One region of the Bradyrhizobium sp. SZCCHNS30572 genome, then DNA from elsewhere that is predicted to be linked to it. Evidence: predicted binding sites of a transcription regulator. Region 1 holds the regulator's gene; each other region holds the start of a gene.
The links. The regulator LexA, encoded in region 1, represses DNA repair genes until DNA is damaged. The targets are predictions, from matches to a motif close to TGTTCNNNNTGTGTTCNG.

Region 1 (7,647 bases):
CGGTGCGCAAGGGCGCGGCGCCCGAGGTCGGCAGCTTCGTGCAGCTCAAGGCGCGGCTGCTGCCGCCGATGGCCCCGGTGCGGCCGGGATCCTACGACTTCGCGCGCGACATGTTCTTCCAGGGCATCGGCGCCTCCGGCTTCGTGATGGGCGCGATCACGACGGCGACGCCGCCGCAGGCCGCCGGCTTCGGCCTGGGCTATGCGGCGGCCATGCAGGGTCTGCGCGATGCGATCGACGCACGCATCCGCGGCCGCCTGTCGGGCGACGAACGCGCCATCGCCACCGCGCTGCTGACCGGCCGGCGCGACGCCATCACGCCCGATGTCAACGACGCGATGTTCGTCTCCGGTCTCGGCCACGTGCTGTCGATCTCCGGCTATCACATGGCGGTCGTCGCCGGTGTCGTGTTCTTCGCCGTGCGCGCGCTGCTGGCGCTGATCCCCGGCCTCACCATCAGCCACCCGATCAAGAAATGGGCGGCGGCCGCAGCGCTGGTCGCGGCGGCGTTCTATCTGTTGCTCTCAGGCGCGGAGGTCGCGACCCAAAGGTCGTTCTTCATGACGGCCGTGGTGCTGATCGCGGTCATGGTCGACCGCCGCGCCGTCACCTTCCGTACGCTCGCGGTCGCCGCGTTGATCGTGCTGGTCGCAGCTCCCGAAGCGCTGGTGCATCCGAGCTTCCAGATGTCGTTCGCGGCGACGCTCGGCCTGGTCGCGCTGGTGCAGTTCGGGCTGCCCAGACTGTTTGCGACGCCGGACAGCTCCACGACGCAGCGCATCGCGCTGTGGGGCGGCCGCGAGCTTGCGATGCTGTTGCTGGCCTCGCTGATCGCGGGGCTCGCGACCACGCCCTATGCCGCCTTCCATTTCCATCGCGTCACGCCCTATGGCGTGCTCGCGAATCTCGCGGCGATGCCGGTCGTCTCGGCGCTGGTGATGCCGGCCGGCCTGATGGGCCTCGTGGCGGCGCCGTTCGGGCTCGACGGTCCCTGGTGGACCCTGATGGGCCTCGGCATCGACTGGATGATCGCGGTGACGCGCTGGGTGGCAGCGCTGCCCGGCGCGGTCGGACGCATCCCGGCCTTCGGCATCGGTCCACTGATCCTGGCCAGCCTCGGTGTCATCCTGATCGGCCTGCTGCGCACCCCGCTGCGGTGGTCGGGCGCCGTGGGGCTCGTGGTGGCCACCGCGTGGGCCGCCGCGACGCCGCTGCCCGACGTGCTGATCGCCGGCGATGGGCGCGCGGTGGCGGTGCGCGGCCGTGACGGGCGCCTGCATGTGATGCGCACCGGCAAGGACGTGTTCGCCACCAAGGAGTGGCTCGCGGCCGACGCCGATGCCCGGCTGCCGGCGGATTCATCGCTCGCCGATGGCGTCTCCTGCGACGAGGCGGGCTGCGTGGTCGCGATGGCCGATGGCCGCTTCGCCGCCGTGACCCTGCGCGCCGAGGCGCTCGCCGATGATTGCGCCCGTGCTGCGCTCATCGTCACCGCGCGCGCCGCGCCGTCATCCTGCGCGGCGGCCGTCATCGATCGCGAGCGGCTGCGGCAGCAGGGCGCCTTGATGCTGGTGCAGCGGGGCAGGAGCTTCGCCGTCACGCCGGCGCGCGCCGGCGGCACCGACCGCCCATGGTGGCCGGCGCCCGCCGAGGCCGGCGAGTTCGACACGACGCTGACGCCGCGCGCGCCGGCCGTGCGGCCTCAGGACGCGACGCCGCCGGAGACGGAGCAGGGCGAGGAAGACTGAGTGCCGGGCAGCTCGAACGTGCCGAGATGATACTCGGTGTCGCCAGGTCCATGTTGCCAAGTCCATCGAACAGCGAGGGGCTTTCGGCCAGCGTGAACGCAGCGCGCGGATAGCGTTGCCAGATGGCGATGTCGTCAGCCGTGACTGTCAGCCATCCGAACACAAGCATATTGCAGCCGGGCTCGGTGATCCCGGCGGCCTTGTTCCAATCGATCTTGTTGACCACGGCGGCAGGCTCCCCCGGCACATCATGGCGGCCGAGGGATGTCGTTCCTATCCGATGCGATGCCGGGGCGTAAGGTTCGCCCGAGAGGACTTTGCGCTTGCAGAACCCAAATCTCCCACGGTCGAAAGCTCGCTCACGACCGAGAGAAATGCCGATGCGGAGACCCCTCAGGTGATGCTGATGCGGCGAATCGGTGTGGCCTGCGAAGGCGGCACGTCCTCGGCGATGTCCGGGCGTCGCTCCGCCGGCTGCTTGCTGACCGGCAATTGCAGCACGGTGACGCGCTGGCCCTCGCAGAGCTGGGTCACCAGCACGTGGCGGCCATCGGCGAATTCGATCGCGTCGTGATGGCGATCGGGAATGTGAGTCTCGATGCTGTTGAACTTTGCGACGCGCTCGCGGATCGTCCGGGTCCAGAGCCAGCGGCTGTCGTAGCGGACGTCCTCGGCGAAGGCCAACTCGGTGCCGGGCAGCATGCAGACTGCGACGGTCGGCTCGCTCTCCAGCGCGAAGCCGCGGGTGGCGGTGCCACGGAAGGTCATCGAGATCAACGTCTCGCCGACCTTGGCGGGACGGGACGCAACCGCATGGAGGCTGTAGTCACACATCGGATCGCTCCTCGTTGAGAGATAGCCGACCCACGCTCCCCCCGGACAGGCGCAGGCCTCTATCAGAGTGGACATCGATGGTGATGTTAGCGCGCGCTTCGCGGCAATTCTGCGCTGATCTGCATCGCGTGTGCCCGCGGCCGATCACAAGCGTTTGAGCATGCCGCGCTGCACATCATGAGGTGCATTCGCGCGTGACGTATTTTGCTGGGCAGCCTCCGATCGGCGGCGAAAGCGCGTGCGCCCGCCGCCCATCGACCGATCCCATTCGCGATCAGTACTTGCGGTACAGCCCGACCAGCTTGCCTTGGATCTTCACCCGGTTCGGCGGCAGGATGCGTACCTCGTAGGCGGTGTTGGCCGGCTCCAGCGCGATCGATGCGCCGCGGCGGCGGAAGCGCTTCAACGTCGCTTCCTCATCGTCGATCAGCGCCACCACGATGTCGCCGGTGTCGGCGGTCTCGTTGCGTTGGATCAGCGCCATGTCGCCGTCGAGGATGCCGGCATCGACCATGGAGTCGCCGCGCACCTCAAGCGCATAGTGATCGCCGTTGCCGAGCATGTCGGCAGGCACGCTGATGGTGTGGCTGCGCGTCTGTAGCGCCTCGATCGGAGTACCGGCGGCGATGCGGCCCATCACCGGCACTGCGACGGGGCGCTCGCCATCGTCCAGCGCGGGAGTGCTGGTGCGCACCTTGCCGAGATTGCCCTCGATCACCGATGGGGTGAAGCCGCGGCGGTTGTTGGCGGCCTGTGACAGCTCGGGCAGCTTGATCACCTCGATCGCGCGGGCGCGGTTGGGCAGCCGGCGGATGAAGCCGCGCTCCTCGAGCGCCGTGATCAGGCGATGAATGCCGGACTTCGAGCGCAGATCGAGCGCATCCTTCATCTCGTCGAAGGACGGCGGCACGCCGGCTTCCTTGAGCCGCTCGTTGATGAACCGCAGAAGTTCGTACTGTTTGCGCGTCAGCATCTCGACCTGGTCCCCGGTTTGTTGTCGTCCGAGTCCAGGAGCTGCGCCTCGCGCACAAACCGGCTGAGAGCGCCCTGGAGTCGGACCGTCATCGCGTCGCCCGCAACATACTAAAAACAAATCATGAACGGACACTATATGTTCGATGTGTGTTCCGCAATCCTAAAAATATGATGAACAGACCGGGCTTTACCGGGGAAGCGGCTCAGTTCGGCAGGCGCAGGATCTCGCACGGGCTGCCCGCAGGCGCCTTCGGCGCAAACGCCGGCCGGATCACCACAGCCTGCGAGAGCGCGAGATTGCCGAGCAGCGACGAATCCTGCTGGCTCACCGGGGTCGCGACCAGCGTGCCGTCGGCGCGCTCTTCGAGCTGTGCCCGCAGATAGTCCTCGCGCGAATCGTTCGGCCCCAGTTCGCGGCCGAGCAGGGCGGTCTCGCGCGGCATCACGGCCTCGTCACGGCCGAGCAGCCGCCGAATCAGCGGCACCAGGAACAGGATGGCGCAGACATAGGACGACACCGGATTGCCGGGCAGTCCGATCACCCTGATGTCGCCGAGCCGTCCGTGCATCATCGGCTTGCCCGGCCGCATCGCGATCTTCCAGAACGCCATCTCGACGCCCTCGGCTTCGAGCGCCTGCTTGACGAGGTCGTGATCGCCGACCGAGGCGCCGCCGGTCGTGATCAGGATGTCGGCCTTGGCCTCGCGGGCCCGGCGGATGCCGGCGATCGTCGCCTGCATCGTATCCGCGGCGATGCCCAGATCGATCGGGGTCCCGCCCTCGTTGCGCACCAGCGCCCGCAAGGCGTAGCCGTTGGAATAGACGATCTGGCCCGGGCCGGGCGTCGAGCCCGGCATCACCAGCTCGTCGCCGGTGGCGAGCAGCGCCACCTTCGGCCGGCGCCGCACCGGCAGCGCCGGATGATTCATGCTGGCCGCCAGCGACAGGTCGCGGTCGCTGAGCCGGCGCCCGGACTTCAGCAGCACCATGCCCTGGTGAAAGTCGACGCCCGCCGGCCGGATATGCCGGCCCTTGATCGCGGCCTCGGTGATCACGACGTGGCCGTCTTCGGCGATCGTGTCCTCCTGGATCACCACCGCGTCCGCGCCCTCCGGAACAACGCCACCGGTGAAGATCCGCGCCGCCTCGCCGGGTCCAACCACGCGATCGAACGGCCGCCCTGCCGCAACCTCGCCGATGACCTTCAGCCGCGCCTTGGCCTGGGCGGCGTCCGCCGCGCGCACGGCATAGCCGTCCATCGCCGACATTGCCTCGGGCGGCTGCGTCCGCAGCGCCGCGAGGTCCCGCGCCAGGATGCGGTGAAACGCTTCGTCCAGCCCGACCTGCTCCTCGGCCAGCGGCTCGGCGCCGGCGAGCACGGCGGACAACGCATCAGACACCGGCATCAGGGCCATGGGATTTCCTTCGGACGGAGACGGCAGATCGAATGAATCGCCTTCTAACCGAACGCGCACGGCGCGGCCAAGGGCCTAGGCCGCTCCCTGCGTTCTGACCGTCTGCTGTGGGCCGTTTCCGGGCCGCTGCCTCACGATCGCGCGAGAAAGTCTGCAATCAACCGCATGACCTCCTGCGGACGTTCCAGGCTCGGCAGGTGCGCCGTTCCGGCCAGCTCATGTCCTGACCCGTTCGGCATTGTTGCGGCGAGCAGCCTGCTTCGCTGCTGGATGTGAGGAAAGTCCAAGTCCCCCCGGATGACGAGCGATGGCGCGACGATCTCCGCGAGGCGCGGGAAGGCTGGTGCCATATCGAGAGTCGCGCCGGTTGGCGGCGCGCGGAGTGCGGCGGCGTTCTTCTTCAGGAACGTCTCGCGCGGCTCGCCGGAGATGCGTCCCTCGCGCTGCAAGGGACCGTCGACCCACAGATGCGTCTTGATAGCGCTGACCCGATCCCAATCCTGTGCGGCCTCGGCAGCGGCCAACGACGCCGTTAGCGCCTTGATCTCCGGTGGATAGACCGGCTCCGGCGCGCCGCTGATCGAAGGTGCGATCAGCACCAGCGATGCCATACGTGACGGATGGCGAGGCGCGAAGTCGAGCGCGATGCGGCCTCCTTGCGAGCAGGCAATCAGCGTCGCCGGCCGCCCCGGCGCGAGCGCGTCGACGACGGCGAGCAGGTCCTCGACCGGAGAATGAGCTTCCTCATAGGCGACCGTCTCACCAAATCCGCGCCGGTCATAGGCGATCGTCATATGCGCTGCCGCGACGCCCTCGATCTGCGCGCGCCACATGGACGAGCATTGGACCGTGGACCAGCCGATCTACGATCCCAGCACGATCGACTGCCCGGTGCTCGTGCTCGCGGCGGAATGGGATGTGGATGTCCGCTTCGGGATGGCGCACGACCTGTTCGTTCGCCTCGTGAGCGCGCCATACAAGCGCCTGGTCGAGATCGGGCAGGGCACGCACATGATCCTGATGGAGCGGAATCGAACGGCAGGCGTTCGACGTGGTGATCGGATTTCTCAACGAGCGCGTCGTGCCGGCGCGTTGATCGTCGCGCGGACGACCTGCACCGCGTCAGAGCGGATGCCGAATCCAGACATTCGGCTCGACATAGGCGGCATGGTCGTGCTCGACCGCCGCGAGCACGGGCACGAGAGCACCGGGGACCTCGATCTCACCCGAGCGATCGAAGGTCACGCCGGTCCATTGCGACCAATCGGCGAGCGTGCCGACGATGGTCATCGAGCACGGCGCGATCTTGACGATCTCGCCGCCGATGCCGATGCGCTTAGGCGCCGGCTCGTCTGCGACCAGCGGATGTGGCGGGAGACGGGCCGGATGGCGCCGTTGCCGGCGGTCGCATTTAAGATTCGCTTTTTCGGAAAAAGCTGCTATGCTGATTTGGTCCCGTGCTCGACAGGAGGGGCGCTTCGCGATCGTCACGGACGTGGAGCGCGGGATGCGGTGGCCGCGACGTGTCGCAGCGTGCCCTGATGGCGCGCGGACGAACGGCATGGCGCGGACGTGAAGTCGCGTGGTCCTGGCATCCCGAAGCTGATGCCAAGCCGGCGGGTGCTGATGATCCCGTCGGCGACGGTGGCCAACAAGCCGAGCACCGGGGAGATCGCGTATAAGCGTGAAGACCATCGCGCAGGGAATGCCGGATGTCGGCTGGACCTGTGGTGACTGCCGCCTGCTTTTTTTCTGCAGGCGGGCCATGGGTTGCGGCCTGCAGCCCGGCATTCCCTGCGCCCTCCGATTGGAGGAGGGTGAAATGAGAGCAGCAAAGCTCGGGCACATCGTGTCGCGAGAACAATTTTGCACGAGTGGGCACCGTCATTGCGAGCGCAGCCTTTCAGAACGTTACGCCGCTGGCCATGACGCACTCTTGCGCGACGCGATCAGATCCCGAGCGCCTCCAGCGCCGCGGCGATGTCGGCCGTCGAGCGCACCAGCACCGCCTGCAGCCCGCTCGTCCGCGCGCCGTCGATGTTTTCAGCGAGATCGTCGAAGAATACGATGCGCTCGGCGGGCACGCCGATCGCCTGCACGACGTGATCATACGCCTCGGCATCCGGCTTTCGCAGGCCGATCGACGACGACAGGAAGATCTCGCGAAAGTGACCAAGCAGGTCGGCATAGCGCGGCGAGAAGTGATCGATGTGCGGCTTGTTGGTGTTGGAGAAGGCATAGAGCGGCAGTCTCGAAGCCGCGCGTGCAAGCAGCGGGGCGATGCCCGGCATCGGGCCGACGAAGATCGCGTTCCAGCCCTCGAGAAACTGCGCGTCGGTGATGTCGATGCCGAGTTGCCGGCGCAGGTTGGCGAAGAACGCGGCATCGGAGACGGTGCCGCGCTCGTGCCCGTGATAGATCTCGTCGCGCACGAAGCGCGCGGCGACGCGCTCCGGCGGACAGCCGGCATGCGCTGCCCAGCGCGAGACCACCTGGACGAAATCAATGTCGATGACGACGCGGCCGAGATCGAACAGCAGCGCGTCGGCGACGCCGGGGCGGAGAGCGGAGGCGGGCATGGGGCGGGTCGACGATGCCTTGCGTGGGACGGAAGCGGCGCCTCCTCAATACCGGTAGGGCTCGATGTCGACCAGCGGAAACGCGCTGACCACGCT
Region 2 (7,647 bases), 150 kb from region 1:
TTCTGTGGCGGGCGCGTTACAGCCTCTCCGGGATGCGCTGTGTATGACTTGCCCATCGCTTGTCATTCCAACCTCCCGGGGGAGAATTTGATGAAGAAGTTGCTTGTGATCACGACGGCGCTCGTCGGCATCGCATCCGCCACATCCGCGTCGGCGGCCGACATGGCGGCCCGCCCGTACACCAAGGCGCCGCCGATGGTCGCGCAGATCCTGAGCTGGTCGGGCCTCTACGCCGGCATCCAGGGCGGCGGCGGCTGGGGCACCAGCAAGGAGACCTTCCTCGGCCGCTTCAATGCGCCGGGCTTCCTGGGCACCCAGAACTACAACACCAATGGCGGCTTCGTCGGCGGCGTGGTCGGCTACAACTGGCAGGTCGACAACGTCGTGTTCGGCCTCGAAGGCGACTATCACTGGGCCGACATCAACGGCCGCTCCGCCGTGGTCAATGCCGGCGTCGGCGACACCTTCTTCACCAAGCTGACCAGCTTCGGCGACATCAAGGGCCGCCTCGGCTATGCCGCCGGTCCCGCCCTGTTCTTCGTCAGCGGCGGCGCCGCGGTGGGCCAGTTGCAGCATCGCTATGACGGCGTGCCCGGCAACGTCTTCAGCCAGAACACCACCCGCTGGGGCTATACGGTCGGCGCCGGCGCCGAATACATGTTCGCGCCGAACTGGTCGGCCAAGCTCGAGTACAACTATCTCGACTTCGGCAAGAGCACGATCCAGTACAGCGCTGCGGCGCTCAACCGCTCCGAGTGGAAGGACACCGTTCACACGGTCAAGGCCGGCCTCAGCTACCACTTCGGCGGCCCGGTCATCGCAAAGTACTGATGCCTGCAAACCGACAGGTTCCGAGAAGGGCCGGCGAAAGCCGGCCTTTTTTGTTGCCCTGATGCCACCTTGCCGGCTCGCCACACCCGGAACCAAGTAACTGAGTGACATAGGCTTTCTGGAACTTGGCCGTAAAAACGCGGTTTGGGCGCGAGTGTGTCTTCAGGGTGACGGTAATCCGTACGGAACCGGGCTATAGGAACCTCGTCAACTTGAACGGGTGAGTCTGTTTCGTGCGTAAGCTTATCGGTGCGATGCGGACTTCGAGGAATAAAAATAAACTGGAGACTGGAATGAAGAAGATCCTGCTCGCGACCGTGGCCTTGGCCGCCCTGGCCGCTCCCGCTGCCGCCGCTGATCTTGCCGCACGCCCGACCTACACCAAGGCCCCGGTTGCCGCGCCGGTGCTGACCTGGACCGGCTTCTACATCGGTGCCATGGGCGGCTATGCCAACGAGAATGCTGACTTCGCGGCCATGAAGGGCGGCTTCGCCGGCGGCACCGTCGGCTACAACTGGCAGCAGGGTGCTGTCGTGTTCGGCCTCGAGGCCGACGCCGCTTGGGCAGACATCAACGCAAACGTCGGCGCGCTCGGTGTCAACGCCGAGTCCAAGATCCGCGACTGGGGCACTGTCCGCGGCCGCATCGGCTACGCCTTCGGCCCGACCCTGCTGTACGCGACCGGTGGTTACGCCTGGGCCGACAACCGCATCTCGCTGACGGCCCCCGGCTTCGCCGCTGCCGACAGCAAGATCCACTCCGGCTGGACCGTCGGCGCTGGCGTCGAGTACATGTTCGCCCCGAACTGGTCGCTGAAGGGCGAGTACCTCTACAAGAGCTTCGGTGGCGAGAGCTACACCTTCACCGGCCTCGGCACGCTCACGACCGGCACCCTCAACGTGCATTCCGGTCAGGTCGGCATCAACTACCACTTCTAAGTTTTTGCCTCCGGGCCAACGCACACAGCCTCCGCTCTGCCAGAGCGGAGGTTTTTTCTTTGTGGGATCGTGCACAAAACAGGACGGAACCGGCAGCCTCCTGCCAGTCGCTGCCATTCCCTGAGCGCATTGTTGATGATTCGCTGACGGCACTGGAAATCCAGCTCCGTTCTTCCTACGTTCCGACCATACCTTTTCCCCCTGGCGTCCGATGGCCGGCTTCCGGCGAAACGCGCCTGCAACGATGGCGCGACTCTGCGCCGTGGGACGATCGTCATGGATGAAGTGCTCAAGGCCAAGCAGCGCGCGCAAGCCAACCAGTCGAGCCTGCGGGCCATCACCATCCGCGGCGCCCGCGAGCACAATCTGAAAAACATCGACGTCGAGATCCCGCGCGACAGGCTCGTCGTGTTCACCGGCCTGTCCGGCTCCGGCAAGTCCTCGCTCGCCTTCGATACGATCTACGCCGAGGGCCAGCGCCGCTACGTCGAATCGCTGTCGGCGTATGCGCGCCAGTTCCTGGAGATGATGCAGAAGCCGGACGTCGACCAGATCGACGGCCTGTCGCCGGCGATCTCGATCGAGCAGAAGACGACCTCGAAGAACCCGCGCTCGACGGTCGGCACCGTCACCGAGATCTACGACTACATGCGCCTGCTGTGGGCGCGCGTCGGCGTGCCCTACTCCCCGGCGACCGGCCTGCCGATCGAAAGCCAGACCGTCTCGCAGATGGTCGACCGCGTGCTGGCGATGCCCGAGGGCACCCGCCTCTATCTGCTGGCGCCGGTCGTGCGCGGCCGCAAGGGCGAGTACAAGAAGGAGCTCGCCGAATATCTCAAGAAGGGCTTTCAGCGCGTCAAGATCGACGGCACCTTCCATGAGCTCGCCGAGGCGCCGACGCTCGACAAGAAGTTCCCGCACGATATCGACGTCGTCGTCGACCGCATCGTCGTGCGCCCCGACATCGGCCAGCGTCTCGCAGAAAGCTTCGAGACTGCGCTGAAGCTCGCCGAAGGCCTGGCCGTCATCGAGTTCGCAGACGCTCCCGCCTCGGCCGCGCCGGCGGAGGAGAAGGAAAAAAAGAAAACCGCAAAGATCCACGACAAGAGCGGGCCCGAGCGCATCCTGTTCTCGGAGAAGTTCGCCTGCCCGGTCTCCGGCTTCACGATCCCCGAGATCGAGCCGCGGCTGTTCTCGTTCAACAACCCCTATGGCGCCTGCCCGGAATGCGGCGGCCTGGGGGTCGAGCAGCACGTCGATGCCGACCTCGTCATTCCCGACAAGGACGTCACGCTGCGCAAGGGCGCGATCGCGCCCTGGGCCAAGTCGTCCTCGCCCTATTACCTGCAGACCCTGACCGCGCTCGGCAAGTTCTACAAGTTCACGCTGGACACCAAGTGGAAGGACCTGCCCAAGAAGACGCAGAACGCGCTGCTGCACGGCTCCGGCGACGACGAGATCAAGTTCACCTATGAGGACGGCGTCCGCGCCTACGACACCAAGAAGCCGTTCGAGGGCGTCATCACCAACATCGAGCGCCGCTTCCGCGAGACCGAGAGCGAGTGGGCGCGCGAGGAGCTCGGCAAATACTTCAACGACGTGCCCTGCGCCGGCTGCAAGGGTTTTCGGCTGAAGCCCGAGGCGCTGTGCGTCAAGGTCGGCGGCAAGCACATCGGCGAGATCAGCGACCTCTCCGTCAAGGCGGCCGGCGAGTGGTTCGCCGAGGTGCCGAAGCAGCTCAACGCGCAGCAGACCGAGATCGCCACGCGAATCCTGAAGGAGATCCGCGACCGCCTCACCTTCCTGCTCGACGTCGGCCTCAACTACCTGACCCTGGCGCGCTCCTCCGGCACGCTGTCCGGCGGCGAGAGCCAGCGCATCCGCCTGGCGTCGCAGATCGGCTCGGGGCTGACCGGCGTGCTCTACGTGCTCGACGAGCCGTCGATCGGCCTGCACCAGCGCGACAATGCCCGCCTGCTCGACACGCTGAAGCGGCTGCGCGACCTCGGCAACACCGTCATCGTCGTCGAGCATGACGAGGACGCGATTCGCCTCGCCGACTACGTGCTCGACATCGGTCCCGGCGCCGGCACCCATGGCGGCCACATCGTCGCCGAGGGCACGCCGGCGGAGATCATGCGCAATCCGGCGTCGCTGACCGGCAAATATCTCACCGGCGAGCTCGAGGTCGAGGTGCCCGAGCGGCGGCCGCCGAACCATCGCCGCACCATCAAGGTCGTCAATGCCCGCGGCAACAATCTGAAGAACGTCTCGGCCGAGATTCCGCTCGGCCTGTTCACCGCGATCACAGGCGTGTCCGGCGGCGGCAAGTCGACGCTTCTCATCGACACGCTCTACAAGTCGATCGCACGCAAGCTCAACGGCGCCAACGAGGCCGCCGCGCCGCACGACCGCATCGAGGGGCTGGAGCATATCGACAAGATCATCGACATCGACCAGTCGCCGATCGGCCGCACGCCGCGCTCAAACCCCGCGACCTATACCGGCGCGTTCACGCCGATCCGCGAATGGTTCGCCGGCCTCCCCGAATCCAAGGCGCGCGGCTACGAGCCGGGCCGGTTCTCGTTCAACGTCAAGGGTGGCCGCTGCGAGGCGTGCCAGGGCGACGGCGTCATCAAGATCGAGATGCACTTCCTGCCCGACGTCTACGTCACCTGCGACGTCTGCAAGGGCAAGCGCTACAACCGCGAGACGCTCGACGTGCTGTTCAAGGGCAAGTCGATCGCCGACGTGCTCGACATGACCGTCGAGGAGGCCGCGGAGTTCTTCAAGGCGGTGCCGCGGGTGCGCGACACCTTCGAGACCCTGCGCCGCGTCGGCCTCGACTACATCCATGTCGGCCAGCAGGCCACCACGCTGTCCGGTGGCGAGGCCCAGCGCGTCAAGCTCGCCAAGGAGCTGTCCAAGCGCGCCACCGGCCGCACGCTCTACATCCTGGACGAGCCGACGACGGGCCTGCACTTCCACGACGTCAAGAAGCTCTTGGAGGTGCTGCACGAGCTGGTCGCGCAGGGCAACACGGTGGTCGTGATCGAGCACAATCTCGAGGTCATCAAGACCGCCGACTGGGTCATCGACCTCGGCCCCGAAGGCGGCGACGGCGGCGGCGAGATCGTCGCCTGGGGCCCGCCGGAAGATATCGTCAAGGCGCCGCGCAGCTACACCGGGCAGTTCCTCAAGCCGGTGCTGGAGAAGTCGGCCAAGCCGAAGAAGCGCGGCCGCGGCGCGGCGAGCGAGGCTGCGGAGTAGTTGCCCTCAATTCCCTTGTATCGATCGTCATTGCGAGCGAAGCGAAGCAATCCAGGGCCGCGTACGCGACTCTGGATTGCTTCGTCGCTGCGCTCCTCGCAATGACGCATGTGGTCGATACCGGTTCATCACAACAAAACCCGCCGCTCTCGGCAGAGCGGCGGGCTCGATGTTTCTGCAACGAACTCAGATTACCACTGACGGTAAAACCCGCTCCGCGTGCCGTTGTTGTTGCCGCGCGGTCCGACGTCGCCCTGGGTCGAGCTCGGGGTCGGGTGGTTGGTGCCGTTGTAGCCTGCGCCCCAGCCCGGGCCGTCATACGGGCCCGGCGCGACGGCGACGTAGCCTTCCTCATAGACCGGCCCTGGCGCCCAGGCGAAGGAGTCGCGGTAGGCATAGGTGCTGGTGACCTGGCCGCCATAGCCGTAGCCGCCCGGCCCGTATTCGCCGGCCGAGGCGCCGATCGTGCCGGCGACCAGCGTGACGGCGGTGAGCGCTGCCAATCCAAACGTGCGTGTCATGAACTTGCTCCGTTGTTCCTAATTCATCGAGGAACAAACCATCGTCATGCCCCGGCAGTTCCGCCACCCGCCACAACATGCGTGCGACACAACGTGGCGCTCACGTTGCCGCGATCAGATGATCCAGAATGCTGGTCGCATCATCTCGCAAGCGCCTGGGCGCCCTCTCAGACGACAAACCCGCCGCTCTTGTCCGAGCGGCGGGCTTGATCGGCTCACTTCAGCGCCAGACGGCAACTACCACTGCCGGTAGGCGCCGGTCAGCGTGCCGTTGTTGTTGCCGGACGGGCCGACATCGCCCTGGGTCGAGCCCGGGGTCGGATGGTTGGTGCCGTTGTAGCCGCCGCCCCAGGCCACTGGGCCAGCCACCGGACCCGGCGCGTAGGCCGGCGCCGGCGCTGCGCCATACACCGGCTCGGAATCGGAGGTCTGCGCCGGCGGCACCCAGGCCATGGAGTCGCCGAATCGAGCATAGCCCTGCGCGGACGCGGCGGCGGTGCCGATCACCAGCGTGGCTCCGGCCAGCGCGGCCATCTTGATCGTACGTTGCATGTCTCTCTCCTCGCTTCTGTGCGGGGTCAACCACCGCACGGCGCCAGGCGTTCCCGCAGCGCACACTCACAATAATCGTGATGAAAGGTTGATCGGCCGCCGCACCGAGCCCCCTTGCAGGACTGAGCGAACCCAGCCCCGCAAAAGCTGCCCTGCGGCGCTCAGGCCGCGACGGCGACCGCCCGTGGCCGCGCCACGCCGGTCTTGGTGACTCCCGGCAGCGGCGGCGCCTTCGTGCCGGTCGCATGCGGGAAATACTGCAGCTGCATGGAATGCATGTAGCCGGCTTCCGCGGTCCAGGAGTCGTTCGCCTCGACGATCGGCGTGATCGTGAACAGATCCGGATTGCTCGGCGCAATCGACGTATAGGTCGGGATCGCTGCGCTGAGCCACTCGAGCGGTTTGTAGATCGAGTAGTAGTTGGTGTCCTTCAGGACCGGCGCCGGCGGCGGATAGGTACCGAGAATTCCGTTCAGGTTGGCCCAGGCCATCGGCACGATGTCGTTGCTGTTGACCGCCGCGTAATAGGTGTAGCTCTTTGCGAAGGTCGTCGCGAAGCCCGCGTTCCACATCGTCGGAGCCGCGAAGGTGTGCGGCCACAGCGTGAACGTCAGCGACGAGTTCAGCTTCGGCAACTGGTCCTGCAGCCACGCCGTCGCCACCACGGCGAGCGCGCCGCCGAGACTGTGCCCGGTCACCATCAGTTGCAGGTTCTGCTTGGACGCAAGGCCGCGCAGATAGTCCAGCAGCGACAGGTCCGTCGTGGGATCGGTGAGCGCGATGACCAGCGCCAGCGCGTCGTTGATTCCGGCGCTGATCTGCAGCGGCGCTCCGGCCTGCTGCGGATAGAGCCACGGCACCTGGAAGACAGCATCGGCATCGGCGAGCACGTTCTCGAACGCGCCGGCGACCGAGCCATCGACATCGGTGCCGCGGAACGCCACCGCGTAGCTGCCGTCGCTGCCTTGCGCGACATAGGCGAGCACGCCGTTGTTGACCGCCGGGCCCCAGCATAGCGACCACGGACCGTTCGCCGCACCCGATGGGACGGACTTCAGCATCGCCACGAAATCGCTCGGCTGAACCACATCGAGCGCGTCGTCGATATAGGCGAAGTAGGACAGATACGCTGCAGCAACCTTGTTGAGGGCCATGTGAAATCTCTCTGGCTTGAATGATGAAAACAATTTCGATCAAATCGGGCAGGCAGACCATGATCCGCCGGCCCACCGGGATGATAGACCGCGTTATCTCCAGGTGCACATCACAACATGTTCAACCCCTGATCATCGAACGTCACCGTGGAGCTGCGACACGCAATGATCGCATCTCATTGCGCGCCGCCCCTCCCATTGCTATGGCGCAGGGCTGTCGCAGGACGACACGCCTCGACGATCATCAACTCCTCGCCACGCTCACCTCGCGCGATGCCCTACTCTCTCGTCATCTTTGATCTCGACGGCACGCTCGCCGACAGCTTCCCGTGGTTTCGCACCCACGTGAACGTCGTCGCGCAGCGCTTCGGCTTTCGTCAG
Region 3 (7,647 bases), 160 kb from region 1:
GGCCAACTGCATCTCGTAGTCGAAATCGGTGCCGTCGCGCAGGCCCCGGATCATCATGATCGCACCGGCCTTTTGCGCGGCGGTGACGGTCAGATTGTCGTAGGTCGCAGCCTCGAAGCCGCAGCCCGCCGCGGCTGCGACGGGACCGAAGATCTCGTGCGCCATCGCCAGCCGCTCCTCGGTCGAGAACAGCGGCTTCTTGCCGTGATGCACGCCGACCGCGACGATCAGGCGATCGCAGAGATGAACGGCCTGCCGGACCACATCGAGATGGCCGTTGGTGACGGGATCGAACGAGCCCGGATAGAGCGCAATGCGTTGCATGCGCCCGTCCTATACCGCCCGGAACAGGCCGGCAAGCCGCCGTCACGCCCGCTGGCGTGGCTGTGATGGGCAAAGAGCGGCCGAGAGACCGCACCGCAATGAAATGGGGTGCGACACCGGGGAGCCGGAACTGTGGTGGGCTACCGCGATTGTTTCATCGGAACTCGGGACACGAAACACGCTCGCGCCGAGACGAAACCAATTCGCCCGTTCCGCGAAGACGTCTCGAAACCCGAACTGATTATCAAATCCTTAACGAACAACGGGCCGAACGGCCCAGACAGGGGACCGTCATGATCAAAGCGCTATCTGCAGTCGCAGCGGCCGGCTTGGTGGCTGCCGGCATCACCCTCCTGCCCGGCTTCGCTCCTCAGGTCGAAGCCAGCGTGCCGCGTCCGCTCGCCAAGGCGGACCGCCTGGACATTCGACCGATCGGCCGCGACTGCTCACAGCAGGCCTGGCCGAACTTCGAAGCGGGCTGCCTGCGCAGCGCCGGAACCAGAGGAACGGTCCGCGAGGCCAGGATGGTCTCCGTCGAGCGGACGGAGTAAGCGAATAGCTGCTCACTATTCGCCGGTCGCGCCTTCACTCGCCATTTGCCTGCTCGCTGGCCCCGTTGCCGTTCTCGGCCTCCTCGCCGATATGCTCCACCGACACGACATGCTCATCATCGGCGGTGTCGAACACAATGACGCCCTGGGTCGAGCGTCCCGCGATGCGGATGCCGTCGACGGGGCAACGGATCAACTGCCCCTTGTCCGTCACCAGCATGATCTGATCGCCATCCTCGACCGGGAATGAGGCGACGAGCTTGCCGTTGCGGTTGTTGACGGACATCGCGACGATGCCTTTGCCGCCGCGGCCGGTGGTGCGGTACTCGTAGGACGAGGTGCGCTTGCCGTAGCCATTGACCGAGACGGTCAGCACCACCTGCTCCTGCGCCGACATCTCGACATAGCGTTCCTGCGACAGCTGGATCGCGCCAGCGGCCGCCTCCTCGCCCTCGGTCTCGACCGGCTCCTCGGTGGCAGCATCGCCCGACATCGCCCGGCGCATCTTCAAGTACGCCGTACGCTCGTCCGAGGTCGTTTCGACATGGCGCAGGATCGACAGCGAAATCACCTTGTCGCCGCCGGCGAGCGCGATGCCGCGCACGCCCATCGAGGTCCGCCCGGTGAAGACGCGCACGTCGGTGACGGGGAATCGGATGCACTGCCCGCCCGACGCCGTGAGCAGCACGTCGTCACGCTCGGTGCAGATCTGCACGTTGACGATCTCCTCGCCCTCGTCGAGCTTCATCGCGATGATGCCGGAGCGGCGCACGTCGACGAAATCCGAAAGCTTGTTGCGGCGGACGTTGCCGCCGGTGGTGGCGAACATCACGTCGAGATTGGCCCAGGAGGATTCATCCTCCGGCAGCGGCATGATCGTGGTGATGCGCTCGCCCTGCTCCAGCGGCAGGATGTTGATCAGCGCCTTGCCGCGCCCGTTGGGCGCCGCGATCGGCAGCCGCCAGACCTTCTCCTTGTAGACCTGGCCGCGCGACGAGAAGAACAGCACCGGCGTGTGCGTGGAGGCCACGAACAGCCGGCTGACGAAATCCTCCTCGCGGGTCTGCATGCCCGAGCGGCCCTTGCCGCCGCGGCGCTGCGCCCGATAGGCCGACAGCGGCACGCGCTTGGTGTAGCCGGCATGCGACACGGTCACGACCATGTCCTCGCGCTGGATCAGGTCCTCGTCCTCGACCTCGCCTTCCTGCTCGGCGATCACGGTGCGGCGCGGCGTGCCGAACTCCGCCTTGATCGCGGCGAGCTCGTCCTTGATGATCCCCTGCACCCGCGCCCGCGAGCGCAGGATGTCGAGATAGTCGTTGATCTCGACCTTGAGCTTGTCGAGCTCGTCGGAAATCTCTTCACGGCCGAGCGCGGTCAGGCGCTGCAGACGCAGGTCGAGAATCGCCTTGGCCTGCTCGAACGACAGCCGGATGGTGCCGTCCTCGGCGAGGCGATGACGCGGATCGTCGATCAACGTGATGATGGCCTCGACGTCGCGCGCCGGCCAATCGCGCGACATCAACGCCTCGCGCGCGGACGCAGGATCGGGCGAGGTCCTGATGACCCGGATGACCTCGTCGATATTGGCCACGGCCACGGCGAGGCCGACCAGGATGTGGGCGCGGTCGCGCGCCTTGTTGAGCAGGAACTTGGTCCTGCGCGTGACGACACGCTCGCGGAACGCGACGAAGATCGTCAGCAGGTCCTTCAACGTCATCGTCTGCGGGCGGCCGCCGTCGAGCGCCAGCATGTTGGCGGCGAAGCTCGTCTGCAGCGGCGTGAACTTGTAGAGCTGGTTGAGCACGACGTCCGGCACGGCGTCGCGCTTCAGCTCGACGACGACGCGGTAGCCGTCGCGGTCGCTCTCGTCGCGCAGGTCGGCAACGCCTTCGACCTTCTTCTCGCGCACCAATTCGGCGATGCGCTCGACCATCGTGGCCTTGTTCACCTGGTAGGGAATCTCGGAGATGATGATCGCCTCGCGATCCTTGCGGATCGTGTCGATCGTCACCTTGCCGCGCATCATGATCGAGCCGCGGCCCAGATGATAGGCCGAGCGGACGCCGGCGCGTCCAAGAATGATGCCGCCGGTCGGGAAATCCGGCCCCGGAATGATGTTGATGAGCTCGTCGATCGTGAGCGCGGGATTGTCGATCAGCGCGATGCAGGCATCGATCACCTCGCCGAGATTGTGCGGCGGGATGTTGGTGGCCATGCCGACCGCGATGCCGCCGGCGCCATTGACCAGCAGGTTCGGATATTTGGCCGGAAGAACCGACGGTTCCTTGTCCGAATTGTCGTAGTTCGGCTGGAAGTCGACGGTGTCCTTGTCGATGTCGTCGAGCAGCGGGATCGCCGACTTGGCGAGCTTCGCTTCGGTGTATCGGTAGGCGGCCGGCGGATCGCCGTCGACGGAGCCGAAATTGCCCTGGCCGTCGATCAGCGGCACGCGCATCGAGAAGTCCTGCGCCATGCGCACCATGGCGTCGTAGATCGACTGGTCGCCATGCGGATGGTATTTACCGATGACGTCACCGACCACGCGCGCGGACTTGACGTATTTCTTGTCGGGCGTGTGCCCCTGCTCGTACATCGAATAGAGGATGCGCCGATGCACCGGCTTCAGGCCGTCGCGCGCATCGGGCAGCGCTCGCGACACGATCACGCTCATCGCGTAATCGAGGTAGGAGCGCTTCATCTCATCGAGGATGGAGACGGGACGAATGTCGGAAGGTCCGCCCGGCTCGCCGGGCTTCTCATCTTCTTTATCGGACAAAGGGGATACCGGTCGGTTTTGACACGCGAAAATCGCTTGGAATCATATAGCGCAGGAGCGTGCCGCAGGCCACCCCCAAGGCGATCCGAAGAGCGCTTTTTCTGCTCGCCTTTCCAGTCACTTAACCGGCTGCTGCGGCCGCCCATGGCAGGCTCCGGGAACCGTTTCGGCTACGGCCCGAAGACGACCTTGTGCATGATGCGTCCCGGCAGCAGCGTGAACAGTCCGGCGATCACCAGGGCGCCGGAAAACAGCATGATCATGGCCCGGCGATGGGCCGCCACCCGGTGCCGGTGCGCAGCCCACACCGCCAGCGGCAGCACGGCCAGCGTGTAGATCGACAGCAGGTGGATCGGGCTCCATGGACCGACCAACCGGATGGTGTGAATCCAGAACGAACTGGCTGCAACGGCAACCATGAGCGCGACCCAGATCCAGCCGACCGTTCGATGCGGCACGGCCCCCTTCGGGGCGGCGAACTGAACGAGCCCGAGCGCGAACGCCGTCATCGCGGCGACGGCGTGCAGCTGGACGGCGGGCTCGGCGTCGAGCAGCGGCGCGAAGCTCATGGCAGCCCCCAGAGCTAGATCGCAGCCCGCAGCTCGTGCAGACGTTCCTTGATTGCGTCGACATCCACGCTGCCAGCACGCATCTTGGCTTCGGCTTGGCCTTTCACCAGCCCGCACAGTTCGACGAGCATGGCGTCATGGGCGCATACCGCGTCCATCTTGGTGTAGACGAGATCGTACTCGACGGGCTCCCAGGTCCCAAGATCGGCAAGGTTGTGCTGCATCTGAACCTCGAGGTGATCGAGCGCCGCGGCGAACTTGGCCTCCGCCGTGAGCTTCGCCTCAAATTCATGGAACAGGTCGAATATCTCCTGCCCGCCTCCCCCGGGCAAGCGCGACCGGATGACTTCGATCGCCTCGCGCTCCTTGGCGACCTTGGCATCCTTTCGGCTGCCGGTCTCGAAGAAGGGGACGTCTCCGACCAGCGCCTCGACGAGGTCGTGGACGATGATCATCTTCAGCACGCGATCGATCTCGACCGGTCTTTCGAGATGACGGTGCACGAGCAACGCGAGCAGAGACATGCTCCAGCTATGCTCGGCCACGCTCTCGCGGCGCCCGTCAGACAGCCAGCTGTGGCGCAACTCGCGCTTCAGGCCCTCGGCGAGCCGATAGAAGTCGAGGGTCCTTGCCACAGCCTCCATCATCGTACCAACCTCGCACGATCGCTTGCAGCACCCCGGCCGGCCCCCTCGGATGACCGCCGGCCTGCCGTCCAGACACGGGCAAGCCGGCTCGCATCAGCAGCGTCCGCGCCCGCGCCTCAGAACGGAATGTCGTCGTCCATGTCGCTGTTGCGTCCGCCACCGCCCGCCGAAGCAACCGCGCGGCGCGGCGGCGCCATCGACGGACCGCTGCTGCCGAAATCACCGCCACCCATGTCATCGGAGAAGCTGCCGCCACCACCACCCCGGCCATCGAGCATCGTCAGGGTGGAGTTGAAGCCCTGCAGCACGACCTCGGTCGAGTACTTCTCGACACCGCTCTGATCGGTCCATTTGCGGGTCTGCAGCGCGCCCTCGATGTAAACCTTGGCGCCCTTCTTCAAATACTGCTCGGCGACCTTGCAAAGACCCTCGTTGAAGATCACCACGCGGTGCCACTCGGTCTTTTCCTTGCGCTCGCCTGTCGCCTTGTCGCGCCACGTTTCCGACGTCGCAATGCTCAGATTGGCGATCGGCCGCCCATCCTGCGTGCGCCGGATCTCGGGGTCCTTGCCGAGGTTGCCGACCAGAATCACCTTGTTCACACTACCCGCCATCACCACTCTCCCGCGGTTCTCGATCATCGGACCGGCCGTCCACACCGGCCTCACGGCGTCCGGTGGCTAACCCTTCCTCTCGCGGCGGACCCTATACGGTTGCCGCGCGGTCCACCCGCCCTGTCCATTGCTTATCCACATATAGCAGGCGGAAGGCCATTGTTCCAGTTTTGTTCGCGCGCATATGTCTACAACCGTGCGTCGAGTTCCACGGAACTCGATGGAACCGCAAGTTCTCGCAATGGAACCCGGAAAAAGTTCCCTTATTCACGAAAAAGGGATTAACTTTCATTAAGTTAGCCGGCCTCACTTCCTCCTCGGCTGTGGCTTTTGGGAGACGGTATCCAGGGTTGAATCGCGTATATTTGAGGATGGATTGGGGCCGCAAGCGTGGTCGCACCAACTTCACAGACGAGCGTCTCCGGGGACCATTTTGGAGACGCCCAACGCGGGAGACTTGGGATGAAACGAATTTTTCTCGGAGCTGTCAGCTTGATGGTTTTGGGGGCGCTGACGCCGGCGGGAGCCGCCGATCTCGCCGCCCGCCCGTACACGAAGGCCCCGGTGATGGCGCCGGCGCCGCTTCCGACCTGGGCCGGCTTCTACCTCGGCCTGCAGGGCGGCGGCGGCTGGGGCCGCAGCAACGAGACCTTCTTCGGGGCGCCGAATACGGCGATCTTTGCCGGCACCCAGAACTATGACACCAGCGGCGGCTTCGTCGGCGGTGTGGTCGGCTACAACTGGCAGGTCGACAACATCGTGTTCGGTCTCGAGGGCGACTATCACTGGGCCGACATCAACGGCCGGTCGGGCGTCGTCAACGCCGGTCTCGGCGATACCTACTTCACCAGGCTGCGCGGCTTCGGCGACATCAAGGGCCGCCTCGGCTGGGCTGCGGGTCCGGCGCTGTTCTTTGTCAGCGGCGGCGCTGCCGTCGGCGATCTCCAACACCGCTACGACGCAGCGCTCAATGGTGGCGCGGCGAATAGCTTCGCTCAGAACAACTGGCGCTGGGGTTGGACGATCGGCGCCGGCGCCGAGTACATGTTCGCGCCGAACTGGTCGGCCAAGGTCGAATACAACTATCTCGACTTCGGCAAGAGCTCGATTCAGTACAGCGCGGTTCCGGCCAATCGCTCCGAGTGGAGCGACACCGTGCACACCGTCAAGGCGGGCGTCTCCTATCACTTCGGCGGCCCGATCGTGTCGCGCTACTGATTGCACGCAAAAAGCGAATATGTCGAAAGGCCGGCCTCGCGCCGGCCTTTTTTGTGTGCCAGAACCGGCACTTGCCGAGCCGTTGTGTCCTTTGGGTGACGGCTTTTTACGGCGGAAGGAGCTATCAACGTCCGGCGGGTGGGCGTTGGTGAGAGCGTGCGTGCGGGCGTCGGACGTGGTTTGGGGAATGCGATGAGAAGGCTGTTGCTGGGGGCGACAACTTCGCTGGCGCTGGGGATTGCGCCGGCCATCGCTGCCGATCTGCCCGCGCGCACCTTCACCAAAGCGCCTGCGATGATCACGACGATCTATGATTGGAGTGGCTTCTATATCGGCCTGAATGCCGGTGGCGCAGCGGCCCGCACCTGCTGGACCAACAAGGTCAGCTTTGCCGGCGTGGCCGCAACCAACGCGGAAGGCTGCCATGATGCGACCGGCGCGCTGGCGGGCGGCCAGATCGGCTATCGCTGGCAGGCTGGCGGCTGGGTGTTCGGCATCGAAGGTCAAGGCAACTGGGCCAACCTCAAGGGCAGCAACACCAGCCAGTTCGCCCCGGCCGTGACCAACCAGACCAAGATCAACGGCATCGGCGTGTTCACCGGCCAGATCGGCTATTCCTGGAACAACGTGCTCTGGTACGTGAAGGGTGGCGCCGCGGTCGCGGGTGAGAAGTACAACGGCCTCTCCACGGCCACGGGCGTGGTGCTCGACGTGTCCAGCGCCACGCGCTGGGGGGCTGCGGTCGGGACTGGTGTCGAGGTCGGCTTCGCCAAGAACTGGTCGGTCGCAGCCGAATACGAGCACCTGTTCATGGGCAACCGCACCCTCGGCTTCTCGGGTGTTCCCCTTGGAGCCGCGGGCCGGACCGATGCGGTCGGCCAGGACGTCGACATGGCGACGGTCCGCGTGAACTATCGCTGGGGCGGTCCCGTCGTTTCCAAGCAC

Region 2: a site for LexA is predicted at 1,937-1,954, ahead of uvrA (excinuclease ABC subunit UvrA). Genes of this name have one in related genera too.
Region 3: a site for LexA is predicted at 5,645-5,662, ahead of QX048_RS07415 (single-stranded DNA-binding protein). Genes of this name have one in related genera too.

What each region holds. Positions count from the first base shown of each region.
Region 1 covers NZ_JAUESY010000002.1:339,774-347,420, forward strand. The annotation lists gene QX048_RS06540 (ComEC/Rec2 family competence protein) at 1-1,748, shown strand, start outside; gene QX048_RS06545 (hypothetical protein) at 2,142-2,582, opposite strand; gene lexA (transcriptional repressor LexA) at 2,857-3,555, opposite strand; gene glp (gephyrin-like molybdotransferase Glp) at 3,761-4,972, opposite strand; gene QX048_RS06560 (alpha/beta hydrolase) at 5,104-5,805, opposite strand; gene QX048_RS06565 (hypothetical protein) at 5,804-6,514, shown strand; gene QX048_RS06570 (HAD family phosphatase) at 6,922-7,551, opposite strand; gene QX048_RS06575 (alpha-hydroxy acid oxidase) at 7,597-7,647, opposite strand, start outside.
Region 2 covers NZ_JAUESY010000002.1:493,945-501,591, reverse strand. The annotation lists gene QX048_RS07395 (outer membrane protein) at 91-831, shown strand; gene QX048_RS07390 (porin family protein) at 1,125-1,769, shown strand; gene uvrA (excinuclease ABC subunit UvrA) at 2,046-5,039, shown strand; gene QX048_RS07380 (hypothetical protein) at 5,231-5,560, opposite strand; gene QX048_RS07375 (hypothetical protein) at 5,798-6,112, opposite strand; gene QX048_RS07370 (lipase family protein) at 6,274-7,266, opposite strand; gene QX048_RS07365 (HAD hydrolase-like protein) at 7,540-7,647, shown strand, end outside.
Region 3 covers NZ_JAUESY010000002.1:502,766-510,412, reverse strand. The annotation lists gene coaD (pantetheine-phosphate adenylyltransferase) at 1-324, opposite strand, end outside; gene QX048_RS07435 (hypothetical protein) at 618-875, shown strand; gene gyrA (DNA gyrase subunit A) at 910-3,654, opposite strand; gene QX048_RS07425 (DUF2306 domain-containing protein) at 3,825-4,223, opposite strand; gene QX048_RS07420 (HD domain-containing protein) at 4,238-4,870, opposite strand; gene QX048_RS07415 (single-stranded DNA-binding protein) at 4,987-5,484, opposite strand; gene QX048_RS07410 (outer membrane protein) at 5,947-6,702, shown strand; gene QX048_RS07405 (outer membrane protein) at 6,895-7,647, shown strand, end outside.